3 regions of the Williamsia sp. z71 genome follow, and region 3 is predicted to be linked to each of the others. Evidence: predicted binding sites of a transcription regulator. Region 3 holds the regulator's gene; each other region holds the start of a gene.

Region 1 (5,120 bases), on a different contig from region 3:
ATTGGCTGATCCCATCTCCGGATTGATCACGTTGTCGGTCCACACCGACCACGACTTCTCGCAGTACGACCTCGATGCACCGCTGGAGGACATCACTGTCAGCGGAACCCAGGGGTTGTTCGATGTGGCCCGCCGCCTCAGTGCGCGGGACAAGTTGACACTGCGCGACATCGGAAAGCTGTACGCCCAGGGTGTGCTGCTGCCGCAATTCGTCGGTACCGCCTCCGACGTTGCCGATCAGATCGAAGCGGGTTTCACCGACGGGGAAGCCGACGGCTACATCGTGTCGACCGCCCAGACCCCGGGTACCTTCAACGACTTCGTCGACTACGTGGTCCCGGAACTGCAGCGGCGCGGCCTGTTCCGCACTCAATACACCGGCGACACCCTGCGCGACCACCTGGGCCTTGGCCACCCGAACGACAATCTGCCCCTCGACATTCGCGAGCAGGGGCTTGCCTCGATCGGCTGACCGCAGATGCTCCGCTGTTCCTCGGTGTCCTACCCCTGACCGGGGCGATTGACCACGCCGAGGAACAGGGGCAAGCCGGTGGAGGTGTCGACGATCTGAAAGACGAAGGGCCGGTCGGCGACAAATGTCTCCGCCGGGTCGGTGGGCATCGCGGTGACACCGACATCGACCTGCGTGGCAGATGCGGCAACCGTGCCTTTCTCACCGACGGTGATCGAGGTGTTCTGTGCCGCAGAGGTGACCACCAATTGTTGGCTGATCGCGGTGAGATCGGCGGCGTCGGTGAACAGATCTCGGACACCGAGCCGTTCTAGTGTGGCCTTGAGATCCACCTTGTCGTCGATGTCCCACCGGGGCAGACTCACCGCCACCGACGACTCGGGGCCGGCTCGCAGCGCGGTGTCCGCATCGGTCAGAGCGGTGCCGTTCAGGAGGTCATCCGGCGTGGATCCGATGTCCGGCAACAAGACCTGCATGGCCAGGTTCTGTGAGTACGGCAGCTCGATCGCGGACCATCCGGGCCCGCGACGCAGTGGCACGGTCAAGGTCTTGTTCATCGTGGCGACCTTGGACACCGAACCGCCGGTGGTGGTGAACTCCGCGGAAACGGTGGACTCCGGGGAAAACGGTTGCTGCCAGGCGCCGGCGAGGAACACCGTCGACAGCAGACTGATCACGGTCTCGGTGCTGTACTCGGTGGGGGTCTCGGCTATCTCGCCACCGGTGTTGACCGAGATCCACTGGTTGAGTGCCGATTCGGTCTGCCGCACCGAGAAGTCGACCGGGTAGACGCCGGTACCGAAGCTGCGTCCGAGCACTTCGAGATAGTCGGCACCGACCTCGAGGGAGTCGTCGATGAAGATCCCCGAGGCCTGATGGAACACCGGGGGCGACGGTGGGTTCTTCCGATCGACGTTGCCGGGATCACCCGAGACCTGATCGAGCTGACCGATCAACGCTGCGACGGCGTCGGGATCGGAGACACCCAGGACGGTATCGAGTTCGGCGGCGGTGTTGCCGCCGGCGCCGGCCCGCACCATCTGCAGCGTGACCATGGCACCCCACGGGGAGACCACCTGATTGGCCGGCTGATCGGCGGCAGACTGGGCGTCGTGGATCATGTCGATCCCCAGATCGCTGGTCGATCTGACCAGCTCGGTTGCCGCATCGCGGACCTCGTCGATGCCGATCTGCTCGAACTCGATGTCGGGGGCGGTGGTCAATTCCAGTGTTGTCTCGGGCTGTTCGTCAGAAGCACACCCGGCGACGGCCAACATCATGGCGGCCACGGCCGCGGTTCCCAGACGTCTCACGTGTTGGCCCCCCGAGCGGCGACGGGCCAGGAGGTCACCGCGTCGTCCGCGCCGACCAGGATCAGCGCATCGGCGAGATTGACGGCGGTACACACATGATTGGGGGCGATCCGGACCCGCGACCCCGGTGCCGGGGTTCGCGATGCATGGGAGAAATCGATCGTCGCGTGATGCTCGGAGAGTGCGGTGATGCGCGCCTCGGGTTCGTCGGGAAGCCGGCCACCGCCGCTGATCCAAGTCGGCTGGTCTGCTCCGAGGACTTTGCTCCCGACATCGACGACGGCTTTTGTCCCGCTACTGTGCACCACGGTGCCGATTGCCGTCAATGCCACGTCGGCCATGGTAGCGATCCCGAGTTCGACCTGTTGCGCGTCGTTGAACACGTAGACACCCGGACGGATCTCGGTCAGGACGGTGGGATCGGCATCGGAGACCGACGGCGTCGAACCGCCGCTGCGGATCACCGGGGTGATCGCGCGGCTGCGCAGTGATTCGGCCGCGGTGGCCAGGTCGCGGGATTCTTCCCCGGCGGCGTCGGATGGGCCTCCGGGGCGGTAACTGTGTCCGGGGAAGGTGAAGATGCCGACCACCTGCAGTCCCGCTTCGACCGCGCCTGCCCCTACCTCACCGGCGAGCTCCGGGGCGACACCGGTGCGGTGATGTCCCGAATCGACCTCGATCAGTACAGAAGTCCCGGGCAGGTGCGCTGCGAGTTGCTGCGCGCCGGCAACCGAATCGACCGCGAGCAGGACCCGCGCCCGCTCCATCACCGCACGCAGTCGCGCGGCCTTGTTCTCGGTGAGCCACAGCGGATAGGCGATGAACAGATCTGAGAATCCTTCGGAGGCAAAGGATTCTGCTTCGGCAATGGTGGCAACCGTCAAGCCTGTTGCGCCGCCATCCAATTGGCGTCGCCCCAGGATCGGGGACTTGTGCGTTTTGGCGTGGGGCCGCAACCGGAGTCCGGCGGTGGCCGCGAAGGCGGCCATGCGGGCGATGTTCGCGTCGAGCACCTGCTCGTCGACCGCCAGGAACGGCGTGTCGATGACCGATGTCGCGGCCAGTATCCGACCACCCCGGTCGGGTTCGGCCGGGCGAGCTGCGATGCGTTCCGTCATGGGAGGCAACAATGCCAGAGACGACGTCACGGCACGGAGGTAGTTCAGCGCTCTCGACTGTGGGGCGGGCGGTTCAGCACAACTTGTCATTCGAAAATATGTTCGATACGATGGGTTATGGGCTGGCACAATGGCCCTCCGACCTGGTCGGAGATGGAGCGCGTACTGTCCGGTCGACCGTCTGACGGCGGCCGGTCCGGTGAGACCTTTGCCGGTGACGGCAGTGATAGTCCGGCGTGGTCGCGCAAGCGCGAACCCTATGCGGCCGGAGCGCTGAGCAGGGGGGTCTCTGCCACTGCCTACGCTGAATTGCATGCCCATACCTCCTATAGCTTTCTCGACGGTGCGAGTAGCCCGGAGGAGATGGCGGAAGAGGCCTACCGGCTGGGGCTCGAGGCGCTGGCGATCACCGATCACAACGGCTTCTACGGGGTGGTGCGGTTTGCCGAGGCTGCCCGGGAGTGGGATCTGCCCACCATCTTCGGGTCCGAGTTGTCCTTGGAGCACGACTCATCGCGGACCGGGATCGCCGACCCGAGTGGTTCTCACCTGCTCGTCCTGGCCCGGGGGCAGGAGGGGTACCGCCGCCTCTCCCGTCAATTGGCCGACGGCCACATGGCGGCCGGGGAGAAGGGGTTGCTGCGCTTCGACATCGATACGCTGGCGCAGGCCGCGCAAGGGCATTGGCTGATCCTGAGTGGATGCCGCAAAGGGGACGTGCGCCGTGCGCTGGAATCCGGGGGTCCGTCGGCTGCCGAGAAGGCGCTGCGTGATCTGGTGGAGAAGTTCGGCCGCGACAACGTGGTGATGGAACTGACCGCCCACGGCATTCCCGAAGACGACGAGCGCAATGCCGCCCTCGCGCGGATCGCCCACCGGAATCGGGTGCAGACGGTGGCGACCACGGGCGCGCACTTCGCCGCACCACACCGTCGGCGGCTGGCGATGGCGATGGCCGCGGTGCGGGCACGGCGCAGTCTTGACGAGATGGACGGGTGGCTCGGTCCGCTCGGTGGCGCGCATCTGCGCAGCGGGGACGAGATGGCCCGGTTGCTTGCGGCGCATCCGGAATCCCTCGACAACGCTGTCATGTTGGCCAAAGACCTGGCGTTCGGGCTGCACCTGATCGCACCGCAGCTGCCGCCTTTTGATGTGCCGCAAGGGCATACGGAGAGTTCGTGGCTGCGGGAGCTCACCGCACGGGGGGCCCTGGAGCGATACGGCACCCCGCAACAGCATCCAAAGGCATACCAGCAGATCGAACACGAGCTGAATGTGATTGATTCACTGGGCTTCCCGGGTTACTTCCTGGTGGTGCACGACATCGTCTCGTTCTGTCGCACCAACGACATCCTGTGCCAGGGTCGGGGCAGCGCGGCGAACTCCGCGGTCTGTTATGCCCTGGGGATCACCGCGGTGGATGCGGTGAGCAACGGGTTGCTGTTCGAGCGGTTCCTGTCGCCGGCCCGGGACGGCCCGCCGGACATCGATGTCGACATCGAATCGGATCGGCGCGAAGAGGCCATCCAGTACGTCTACCGGCGCTACGGCCGGCAGAACGCGGCCCAGGTCGCGAATGTGATCACCTACCGCGGTAAGTCGTCGGTGCGCGACATGGCCCGGGCCCTCGGATACTCGGTGGGTCAGCAGGATGCCTGGAGCAAGCAGGTGCACCGATACGGGTCCGCGTCGCCCGACGAGACCGACATCCCCGACGACGTCCTCGATCTGGCCGGGCAGATCAACGGCATGCCACGGCATCTGGGCATCCACTCCGGTGGCATGGTCATCTGCGACCGGCCGATCGCCGATGTGTGTCCCACGGAATGGGCGCGGATGCCCGGACGCAGTGTGCTGCAGTGGGACAAAGACGACTGTGCCGCAATCGGTCTGGTGAAGTTCGACATGCTGGGCCTCGGCATGCTCTCGGCCATCCACTACTCCATCGATTTCCTGGCCGAGCACCGCGACATCGGTGTCGACCTGGCGAAGATCGATCTCACCGAAAAGGCGGTGTACGACATGCTCTGTCGCGCCGACACCGTCGGTGTGTTCCAAGTGGAGTCGCGGGCACAGATGGCCACCCTGCCGCGGCTCAAACCCCGCAAGTTCTACGACCTCGTGGTCGAGGTGGCACTGATCCGGCCGGGTCCGATCCAGGGTGGATCGGTGCATCCCTACATCCGTCGCCGCAATGGCCTGGAAGAGCCGACCTGT
Region 2 (5,120 bases), on a different contig from region 3:
GCCGCCGCAACACTGAGTGATCGTTACATCACGTCGCGGTTCCTGCCCGACAAGGCCATCGACCTGGTCGACGAGGCAGCATCTCGGCTCCGGATGGAAATCGATTCGCGCCCAGTCGAAATCGACGAGGTCGAGCGCATCGTGCGTCGGCTCGAAGTCGAAGAGGTCGCGTTGGAGAAGGAATCCGACGCCGCGTCGAAGATCCGCCTCGACAAGCTCCGTCAGGAGCTGGCCGACCAGCGAGAGAAGCTCAACGAGCTCTCCGCGCGCTGGCAGGGTGAGAAGAACGCGATCGACTCGGTCCGCGACCTCAAGGAACGCCTCGAAAACCTGCGCGGTGAATCCGAGCGGGCCGAGCGCGATGGGGATCTGGGCCGGGCAGCCGAACTGCGGTACGGCACCATCCCGACCCTGGAAAAGGAACTCGCTGCCGCCATGGAGAAGTCGGGTGCAGACCCGACCGGCGACGTGATGCTGCAGGAAGAGGTCGGCCCTGACGATGTGGCACAGGTGGTTTCCGCCTGGACGGGTATCCCGGCCGGCCGCATGCTCGAGGGTGAGACCGCGAAACTGCTGCGGATGGAAGACGAACTCGGATCTCGGGTCGTCGGCCAGAAGCTGGCCGTCGAGGCGGTGTCCGACGCGGTTCGTCGTGCTCGCGCCGGTGTCGCCGACCCGAACCGGCCGCTGGGCTCGTTCCTGTTCCTCGGACCGACCGGCGTCGGTAAAACCGAGTTGGCCAAGGCTCTTGCCGAGTTCTTGTTCGACGACGAACACGCCATGGTTCGCATCGACATGAGCGAGTACGGCGAAAAGCACAGTGTGGCAAGGCTCGTGGGTGCTCCTCCCGGCTACGTAGGCTACGAGTCCGGTGGCCAGTTGACCGAGGCCGTTCGACGCCGCCCCTACACGGTGGTGCTGTTCGACGAGGTCGAGAAGGCACATCCGGACGTGTTCGACATCCTGCTGCAGGTGCTCGACGAGGGACGGCTGACCGATGGTCAGGGCCGCACGGTCGACTTCCGCAACACCATCTTGATCCTGACGTCCAACCTGGGAGCAGGTGGCGACAAGGACCAGGTGATGGCGGCCGTCCGGGCGGCGTTCAAGCCGGAGTTCATCAACCGACTCGACGACGTCGTGGTGTTCGACTCGCTGACCGCCGAACAACTGGTGTCGATCGTCGACATCCAGCTCGGCCAGCTGGGCAAGCGCCTGGCACAGCGTCGGTTGCAGCTGGAGGTCTCGGAGGACGCCAAGAAGTGGCTCGCCACCCGCGGATTCGATCCGCTCTACGGTGCCCGCCCGCTGCGCCGGTTGGTGCAGCAGGCGATCGGCGACCAGCTGGCCCGGGCCTTGCTGGCCGGCAAGATCGCCGACGGCGACGTTGTCCCGGTGACCACCAGCGACGATGGCGAGACGTTGGTCGTCGGCTGACCTGGCTGACTATTTGAACGAGAACCCCTGCACCGCAACGGTGTAGGGGTTCTCGCTTGTTGCGGACACGAGGATTGACACTCTCGATCAGTTCGAACATACGTTTGATTACTCGGCATTTTGGGGCTACACTTCTCTTCAAGCGCTTTCGCGTTCGTTCACAGGGGCTGGGGGGTCCGGGGTGTCTGATCAGTTCGCAATCGACATGCCGACGCATGCTGCCCTGCTCGAGCTCGAGGCGGCTGTCGAGCGCATCGCCACAACGGATTTGACGCCGCTGTCTGATGAAGACTGCGTGCGGGTGCTGCAGCGGATCGAAACCTCGACGCGAAGACTGCAGGCCGCAGCTTTGCCGGTATTGCGCGAAGTTGCTGTGCGGCGGGCTTTTTCGAAGGTGGGTTTCGGGTCGCCGGTGGCGATGCTCAAACACCTGTTGCGGTTGCGGCCCGGGGCGGCCCGTAAACGGCTGGAGGCAAATGGACGCTCTGACCGCATCGGTGACGCCCAGCGGCGAGATCGTCGAACCGCGGTATCCGGAGACAGCGGCGGCGTTGCGGGACGGAGCGATCGATCTCGAGCATGCGGCGATCGTGTTGGACGTGATGGCCAAGATCCCCGCGAAGGTCGATGCGGAAAGGCGGGAGAACACCGAGGCCGCGATGGCGGAGTTGTGCCAGCGGTACACCCCGCCAGAAGTGGAGCGGATCGGTGAGCGGATCGTCGAGTATCTCGATCCCGACGGTACGTTGACCGACGATGCGGACCGCGCCCGCCATCGCGGTCTGAGCCTGGGCAATCAGTCCACGAACTTGATGTCGAAGATCACCGGCCATCTGGACCCGGTGACGCGCGCCCTGCTGGACGTGATGTTGACCGTCTGGGCCGCGAAAGGGATGAACAATCCTGGTGACCCGCTGTCCCCGTCGGGCGCGGTGGACGACCCGGCCCTGGACAAAGACATCCTGCAGGCCGCTGCTGACAATGACATTCGCAGTCAGGCGCAGCGCAACCATGATGCGTTGAAGGCCGCGCTGCTGTATTTGATCGAGTCCGGTCAGCTCGGCAGATCGCACCGTGGTCTGCCGGTGCAGGTGATCATCTCGATGACGAAAGATCAGCTCGACGAATCGCTGCGGTCCTCACCTGACGGCGCCGGTGTGGTCATCGACATCGATGAACGCGACGACGGTGTTGCCGAGGCCGATGCCGAGGTACCGGACGAGTCGCATCCGGAGCCGGAGCCGGAGCCTGAATCGGAATCGGAATCGGTGGAGGTTCTCGAGCCGGAGGTGCTGGAGCCGAGCAGGACCCGATCGGGCGAACTTGTGCCACTTGGAAGCCGGAGTCCGGTGCGGCCGTACGGATCAGGTGTGGCGTATACGTCGACCGGAACGATTCTGCCCATCGGTGATGCTGTGGAACTCGCTGTGCGCAGCGACAAATCGTTGGCGATCTTCAAGAATCACTCGAACGAGATCCTGTACTACGGGCGGGCGCGTCGGTTGGCGAGCGAGTCGCAGCGGCTGGCGATGTTCGCTGCTCATCGCGGTTGCTCGACGCCAGGATGTTCGAATCCGGCGATGTGGGCCGAAGCCCATCACATTTTGGAATGGGTGCTCGGTGGGTTCACCGATATCTTCAACGAGGCACCGGCATGTCCGCAGCATCACAAGCTGATCGGTCCGGGGGTCAATCAATGGCAGACGGTCATGTTGACAGAAGGACCGGATGCGGGTCGGTGTGCGTGGATTCCGCCGGTATTCATCGATCCGGAAAGAAAGCCCATGGTCAACCGGGCGCACCACCCCGACGAGGCGCTTCGCGAGGCTCGGGAGGCAATGCGTATCCGTCGAATTGCGCAGCTGAAACAGCGTGAACTCGAGTGCGGCGTCCAGCCGCCGGATTCGCCGGGCACCCCCGACGAGGCTGGGCGGCCCGGCGAAAAGTGCTGATCAGCGGACGAAGTCGACCTGGACTTCGGTGACCCAGTGGGTTTGCTTGTCAGCCATTTCCAGGTAGATCTCTCGGCCCTGTCCGGTCAGGGTGAATCCCTGATCGGTGACCCAGCGGTTGAGGGTTTGGTACGACGCGTCGATCGTGTCCATCTCCCCGTGATGGATCAGTGAGGCGACTTCTCCGCCCGGGATCTCGAAGGTGTCGAGGCCGGGTACCGAACCGGACAGGACGGGCATCGTGGCATGGATCCACACCGCATCCTCGGATTCCTCGGGTGCGGGGGAGTAGTAGGCCAGCGGCGGTCCCACCGGAGTCTCGCGCGCGGCGCGGAGCGCTTCGCCGACGCGAGGGTACAACTCACGGATGGTCGGCCCGATGTCCTCGGTGGTGGTGCTGGCGGCCACCGCTCGCAATCCCACGTTCTTGGTCGGTGCAACGGTTTTGGTGGTGATGATGGATTCGGACACGCCTTCTTCTCCTTCGATGAGTCGGAGTCTGGCTTCTACTCGGGCGAGGCGATGCTGGTCATGCCGGATCTGCGATTCGAGTTCCACCTGGCGCAGACGCAACATTGCCCGCAGGTCGGAACCGGTGAGGTCGTCGTCGACGATCTGACGTACCTCGTCGAGGCGCAGACCCAGATCCTTCAGCGCAACAACGCGGTTGAGTCGTTCGAGCTGGTTCACCTCGTAGAACCGGTAGCCGCTGTGCGGGTCGGTGCGTGACGGTGTGAGCAGCCTGATCGAGTCGTAGTGTCGCAGCATTCGGACCGATACCCGGCCGAGCTTGGCAAAATCTCCGATGGTGATCATGGCGGTCTCCACGCTGCAACCTGACACTGTGTGAGGGTCAAGGACCGAACCTACCGGGTGCGCACAGCCGACAAGAGAAAACCGGGCCGCGCCCGAAGGCGGCGACCCGGTTCTCCGCAGAAAAAGGTCCTCAGGCCGCGACGACCGCCGCGTTCTGTGGTTCGTCACCCAGTGAGTGACGGCCCATCCGAATCATGAAGGTCGAGACCAGGAACGCCAGGACCATGAATCCCGCGCCCCAGTAGAACGCCACGTCGTAGCTGTAGATGTTGGCCTCGGTGAATGCGGCCGGATCGACCGGGACCGGTGCTCCCGTGGCCGGGTCCTGCGTCATGGCCGAGCCGCTGTGTCCGGAGAAGGCCTGCGCCACAATCGTGCTCAAGAGTGCAACGCCGACCGACCCGCCCACCTGCTGGGAGGTGTTCAACAACGCGCTGGCCACGCCGGAGTCCGACTCCTTGATGCGATGAAGCGCCGTCGATTGCGACGACACGAACACCAGGCCCATGCCGAACGCGATCAGGATTTCGCTGGGCAGGACATGCACCGCCCAGGTCGAGTCCGAGTCCAGCTGCGCCAGGTACAGGAAGCCTGCTGTGCCGAGGGCGGTGCCCAGCATCAGCAACGGTCGGGGACCGAAGCGCGGCAGCAGAGAACTGGCGAAGCCGGCCGAGATGATGACGGTGATCGGGAACGGCAGGAACAGGACGCCGGCCCACAACGGCGGGTGGCCGAGTGTGTTCTGGAAGTAGTAGCTCAGGAACAGGAACATGGCGAACATGGCCGTCGGGGTGATGAACGCGACGAGATAGGCACCGCCCCTGCTGATCTCGCCGGGAATGCGTAGCGGTAGCAGTGGATTGGGAGTGCGGACCTCGATGGTCACGAATGCGGCCAGCAAGACGGCGGCGGCGA
Region 3 (5,120 bases):
CGAGGATGGCCAGACCTACCTCGTTGGCGGGGACTTCCGCCGAACCCGATGCCCGCACGGCTTCTTCCACCTGCTGCGCGAGATGCTGCAACTTGTCGTCATCCACCGAACGGCCCTGGCAGGCGCGGCGGACGCCGCGCATGACCTTCTCGCGGCTGAAGGGTTCGGTGACGCCGGTCCGCTTGACCACCGAGAGCACCGCGGTCTCGACCGTGGTGAAGCGGCGTGCACACTGCGAACAGGCACGGCGACGACGGATGGCCTGCCCCTCGTCCGCCACTCGCGAATCGACTACGCGGGTGTCCTCGTTCTTGCAAAACGGGCAATGCATGCACGATCCCTCGACAGTCGACGGCCTGGGCGGATTGACCAGACACTCTGCCTTCGAGGATACCGTCCGTGATCGCGGCCCCTCCACCGTCTACCTCGCGTAGACCGGGGTGACCAATGCCTGACCCACCGACAGTGCCGAGTTGTTCATTGCATTGAGCTCCATGATCTTCGCGACCACGGTCTCGGTCGGCATCTCGGGGGCGATACGTGATGCGATGGCGCCCAACGACTCCCCCGACTGGACGCGGACGACCTCGGTGCCCAGCCGGGCCGGATCGCTCGACTGCTGTATGACTCCGCCGAAGAACGTCATGAAGGCGACCACCAGCATCAGCCCCACGCCGGTGACCGCCGCGCCCGCCCAGGCGCGCCTACGGACGAAAACCATCTCACGTTCGGTCGGTATCCGCTGCTCGGAGTTACGCGATGCGGCACAGGAGACGGCCACGCGGCGCTGCGCGGACAGTCGGCGACCGGCGGGGCGGGTCGTGTCCGAGGGCCGTACCGGGCGCGTGGTGCGCGTGGCGGTATCGCTCTCGGGGTGGTGAACAGGCCGAGCTGTGGCCGGCCGGGTGATGGTGGTGGCTGCAGTCATGGGTTCAGTCCTCGGTCATCGGTTCAATCCCTATTCGATCACTCGTTCGATTGAAAGAGTGTTCGATTTGTATCACGGGCCTCCGACAAAGCGCCACGCCTTCTCGAACAAATGTTTGAGACTTGTGACCATTTGCACTATCTTTGTCCCATGGACCCCGCCCGACACCGCATGAACTGGAGGACCTGATGGCCGATACAACCCAGCCCCCGACACCGGCGGACGGGGCCGCGACCACTGTGGTCGCCACCGAACCACTCGCCGAGGGCTCACTGACCCCTCGCCAGAAAGCAGTTCTCGAGGTCATCCGTACCTCGGTCCGCCAACGCGGCTACCCGCCGAGCATCCGGGAGATCGGCGACGCGGTGGGCCTGACCTCGACGTCTTCGGTCGCCCACCAGCTCCGCACCCTCGAACGCAAGGGTTTCCTGCAGCGCGAGAACAACCGGCCCCGCGCGGTGAACATCCAGGACACCGACCTCAACCCGGCCACCGCGGCCGGTCAGGTCCAGACACCGGACGAATCCATGCCCACGCCGACGTTCGTCCCGGTGCTCGGCCGGATCGCCGCCGGCGGGCCGATCCTGGCCGAAGAAGCCGTCGAAGACGTCTTCCCTCTCCCCAAGGAGCTGGTCGGCGAGGGTTCGCTGTTCCTGCTCAAGGTCGTCGGCGAATCGATGATCGACGCCGCCATCTGCGACGGCGACTGGGTGGTCGTACGCCAGCAGAATGTGGCCGACAACGGCGACATCGTCGCCGCGATGATCGACGGTGACGCCACGATCAAGACGTTCAAACGGACCAAGGACGCGGTGTGGCTGATGCCCCACAACCCGGTGTTCGATCCGATCCCGGGCAACGACGCCGTCATCCTGGGCAAGGTCGTCACCGTGATGCGCCGACTCTGACCTGCCGGTCGTAGGCAGATCATCCCCAGACAGTACAAAAGGCGGGGTGTACCGGAACCTTCCGGTACACCCCGCCTTTCGCGTTCGAGGCGGTGAGCGATCAGATCCTGGGGTCAGACCCCGAGGCTGCGGCCGATCACTTCCTTCATGATCTCGGTCGTTCCGCCGTAGATGGTCTGCACGCGAGAATCGAGGAACGCCTTGGCGACCGAGTATTCACGCATGTAGCCGTACCCACCGTGCAGCTGCAGGCACCGGTCGACCAGGTGCACCTGGTTCTCGGTCGCGTAGTACTTGGCCATCGCGGCGTCGGGGACGGTCAGTTTCTTCTCGTTGAGCAGACCGATGCAGTGATCGACGAAGACGCGGGTCGTCGTGGTCGAGGTGGACAGCTCGGCCAGCAGGAACCGGGTGTTCTGAAAGTTGCCGATCGAACGCCCGAAAGCCTTGCGGTCCTTGGCGTACTGGATGGTGGTCTCCAGCACCTGCTCCATCGCGGCAGCAGCGACCACCGCAATCGACAGCCGTTCGCGCGGCAGGTTCTGCATAAGGTAGATGAAGCCGAGACCCTCTTCACCGAGCAGGTTCTCGGCGGGCACTCGGACGTTGTCGAAGCTCAGCTCGGCGGTGTCCTGTGCCTTCATGCCGACCTTGTCGAGGTTGCGGCCGCGTTCGAAGCCTTCCATACCGCGTTCGACGACCAGCAGGCTGAAGCCTTTCGCGCCGGCCTCCGGGTCGGTACGTGCGACCACGATCACCAGGTCGGCGTTTATGCCGTTGGTGATGAAGGTCTTCGATCCGTTGAGCACCCAGTGGTCGCCGTCTTTCTTGGCGGTGGTCTTGATGCCCTGCAGGTCTGAACCGGTTCCGGGCTCGGTCATCGCGATGGCGGTGATGAGTTCACCGGAGGTGAACCCGGGAAGCCAGCGCGCCTTCTGCTCGTCGGTCGTCAGCTCCAGCAGGTACGGCGCGATGACGTCGTTGTGCAGGGTGAATCCCAGACCGCTGTATCCACCGCGGGCGGATTCCTCGGAGACGATGGCCTGATAGCGGAAGTCGTCGACTCCGCCGCCGCCGAACTCCTCGGGTGCATCCACGGCGAGGAAGCCGTTCTTACCTGCTTCGATCCACACATCGCGATCGACGATGTTCTGCTCTTCCCACCGGGCGTGGTGCGGCGCCACGTGCTGCTCGAGGAAGCTGCGGTACGAATCGCGGTAGAGGAGGTGTTCAGGCTCGAAAAGCGTACGTTCCATCAAGGTCTCCATAACGAGGTGTCAAAACGTGCAGGTTCCAACAACTGTAACTGGATTCTACATTTACCCCAAGAGGCTCGACGGTCCCGATTTCAGGAACAGCCTGATTCAGAACAGATCGGAGGCCGCGAACTCGGCCAGTGCACTGGCCAGCGCCGAGGGAACACTCGCGACGATCTCGGTGCCATCGGGCCCGTGTTCTTCCCTTGAGACATCGCCTTCGGCGTGGATCCGCGAGACCAGGTCACCCCGGGAATAGGGCACGCGGACGGTGACATGGACGTCGTGCCGCGACACCAGCTCGCGCACTCGCTCGAGGAGCTGCGGGATGCCTTCTCCGGTGGCCGCCGAGATGAAGACCGCATCAGGGAACAGACCCCGCAGCTGAGTCAGGACCGTCGGGTCGGCCACGTCGATCTTGTTCACCACGAGAAGCTCCGGCGGTGCGGTCGCCTTCTCGTCCTGGATCACCTGATCGATGACCTTGCGCACCGCACTGATCTGGTCGGTGGGTATCGGGTCCGAACCATCGACGATGTGCAGCAGCAGATCTGCGTCCGTGACCTCCTCCAGCGTCGAGCGAAACGCCTCGACGAGCTGGGTGGGCAGGTGTCGGACGAAGCCGACGGTGTCGGTCACCACGATCTCGCGTCCGTCGTCGAGGGACATCCGCCGGGTTGTCGGGTCGAGGGTGGCGAACAGGGCGTTCTGCACCAGCACACCTGACCCGGTCATCGCGTTGATCAGACTGGACTTGCCCGCGTTTGTGTAGCCGACGATCGTCACCGATGCGACAGCCGACTCTTTCCGCTTGGTGCGCTTGGTGTTTCGCGATGTCTTCATCTCGCGGATCTCGCGGCGCAACTTCGCCATCCGCTCGCGGATGCGCCGGCGATCGGTCTCGATCTTCGTCTCACCGGGTCCACGAAGACCCACGCCGCCGTTGCTGCCCGCACGGCCACCGGCCTGGCGGGACATCGATTCACCCCAGCCACGCAGACGCGGGAGCATGTACTCCATCTGGGCCAGCGCGACCTGGGCCTTGCCCTCCCGCGACGTGGCGTGCTGGGCGAAGATGTCGAGGATCAGGGCGGTGCGGTCGATGACCTTGACCTTGACCACCTTCTCCAGCGCGGTGAGCTGGGCGGGCGTCAGTTCACCGTCGCAGATGACGGTGTCGGCGCCGGTGGCCAGGACGACGTCACGGAGTTCATGTGCCTTGCCCGACCCGATGTAGGTCGCCGGATCCGGCTTGTCCCGGCGCTGAATGAGGCCTTCGAGCACCTCGGAGCCGGCGGTCTCGGCCAGTGCCTTGAGTTCGGCCAGACTCGCCTCCGCCTGCGTGGTGGTACTTCCCTGCAGCCACACACCCACCAGAACAACGCGTTCGAGGCGAAGTTGCCGGTACTCGACCTCGGTGACGTCGGTGAGTTCGGTGGAAAGACCCGCCACCCGCCGCAGCGACGCGCGATCGTCGAGTTGCAGGTCGCCGAGCGTGGGTCCTTTGTGGAAGTTCGGTAGCCGGACCTCCGGGGCGCGAGGCCCTCGCGCATTCGAGTCCGGACCCGCTGAGTCGGTGTCAGCCGAATCGTCGGTATCCGGCTCCGCCGGGTTCAGGTCTTCGTTGAAGTCGTCGTCGTTCGAGCTGGATTCGTGTTCAGTCATGAGGTCACCATGGTTACATTCGGACAGGCGCACTGCATAACGGATTTAGCGCCACCCTGCGTTGAGCATTCCGGCGCCGACCAAAACCGATGGCCCACGGAGCTCGTTGTCGTTCTCGCCGACGGTGACGGTCACCGCTCCACCGGGAACGTTCACGACCACCGCACCGGTGCTGCGCCCGACCGACCGCAGCGCGGCATTGGCCGCCGCGACGGTGCCGGTACCGCAGCTGCGGGTCTCCCCCACGCCGCGTTCGTGCACCCGCATCGACACCTCACCGACCAGCGCACCGTCGGCCGGTCCACTCAGTGGCGTCATCAGTTCGATGTTGACGCCTTCGGGAAAGTCGTTGTGGTCAAACGA

Evidence for each region. Region 3 encodes LexA, which represses DNA repair genes until DNA is damaged. Its sites were predicted from a motif close to CGAACANNTGTTCG; they were not measured.
Region 1: AC51GR_RS18480 (error-prone DNA polymerase) is a predicted target of LexA. The motif match lies at 2,995-3,008, and genes of this name have one in related genera.
Region 2: AC51GR_RS01230 (HNH endonuclease signature motif containing protein) is a predicted target of LexA. The motif match lies at 1,861-1,874, and genes of this name have one in related genera.

The regions. Positions count from the first base shown of each region.
Region 1 is NZ_JCANWX010000007.1:253,606-258,725, reverse strand. It holds gene AC51GR_RS18495 (LLM class flavin-dependent oxidoreductase) at 1-472, shown strand, start outside; gene AC51GR_RS18490 (serpin family protein) at 502-1,785, opposite strand; gene AC51GR_RS18485 (alanine racemase) at 1,782-2,903, opposite strand; gene AC51GR_RS18480 (error-prone DNA polymerase) at 3,021-5,120, shown strand, end outside.
Region 2 is NZ_JCANWX010000001.1:288,605-293,724, forward strand. It holds gene clpB (ATP-dependent chaperone ClpB) at 1-1,437, shown strand, start outside; gene AC51GR_RS01230 (HNH endonuclease signature motif containing protein) at 1,914-3,389, shown strand; gene AC51GR_RS01235 (MerR family transcriptional regulator) at 3,390-4,205, opposite strand; gene AC51GR_RS01240 (MFS transporter) at 4,336-5,120, opposite strand, start outside.
Region 3 is NZ_JCANWX010000005.1:192,254-197,373, forward strand. It holds gene nrdR (transcriptional regulator NrdR) at 1-331, opposite strand, end outside; gene AC51GR_RS13930 (LysM peptidoglycan-binding domain-containing protein) at 422-928, opposite strand; gene lexA (transcriptional repressor LexA) at 1,117-1,836, shown strand; gene AC51GR_RS13940 (acyl-CoA dehydrogenase family protein) at 1,950-3,092, opposite strand; gene hflX (GTPase HflX) at 3,201-4,757, opposite strand; gene dapF (diaminopimelate epimerase) at 4,803-5,120, opposite strand, start outside.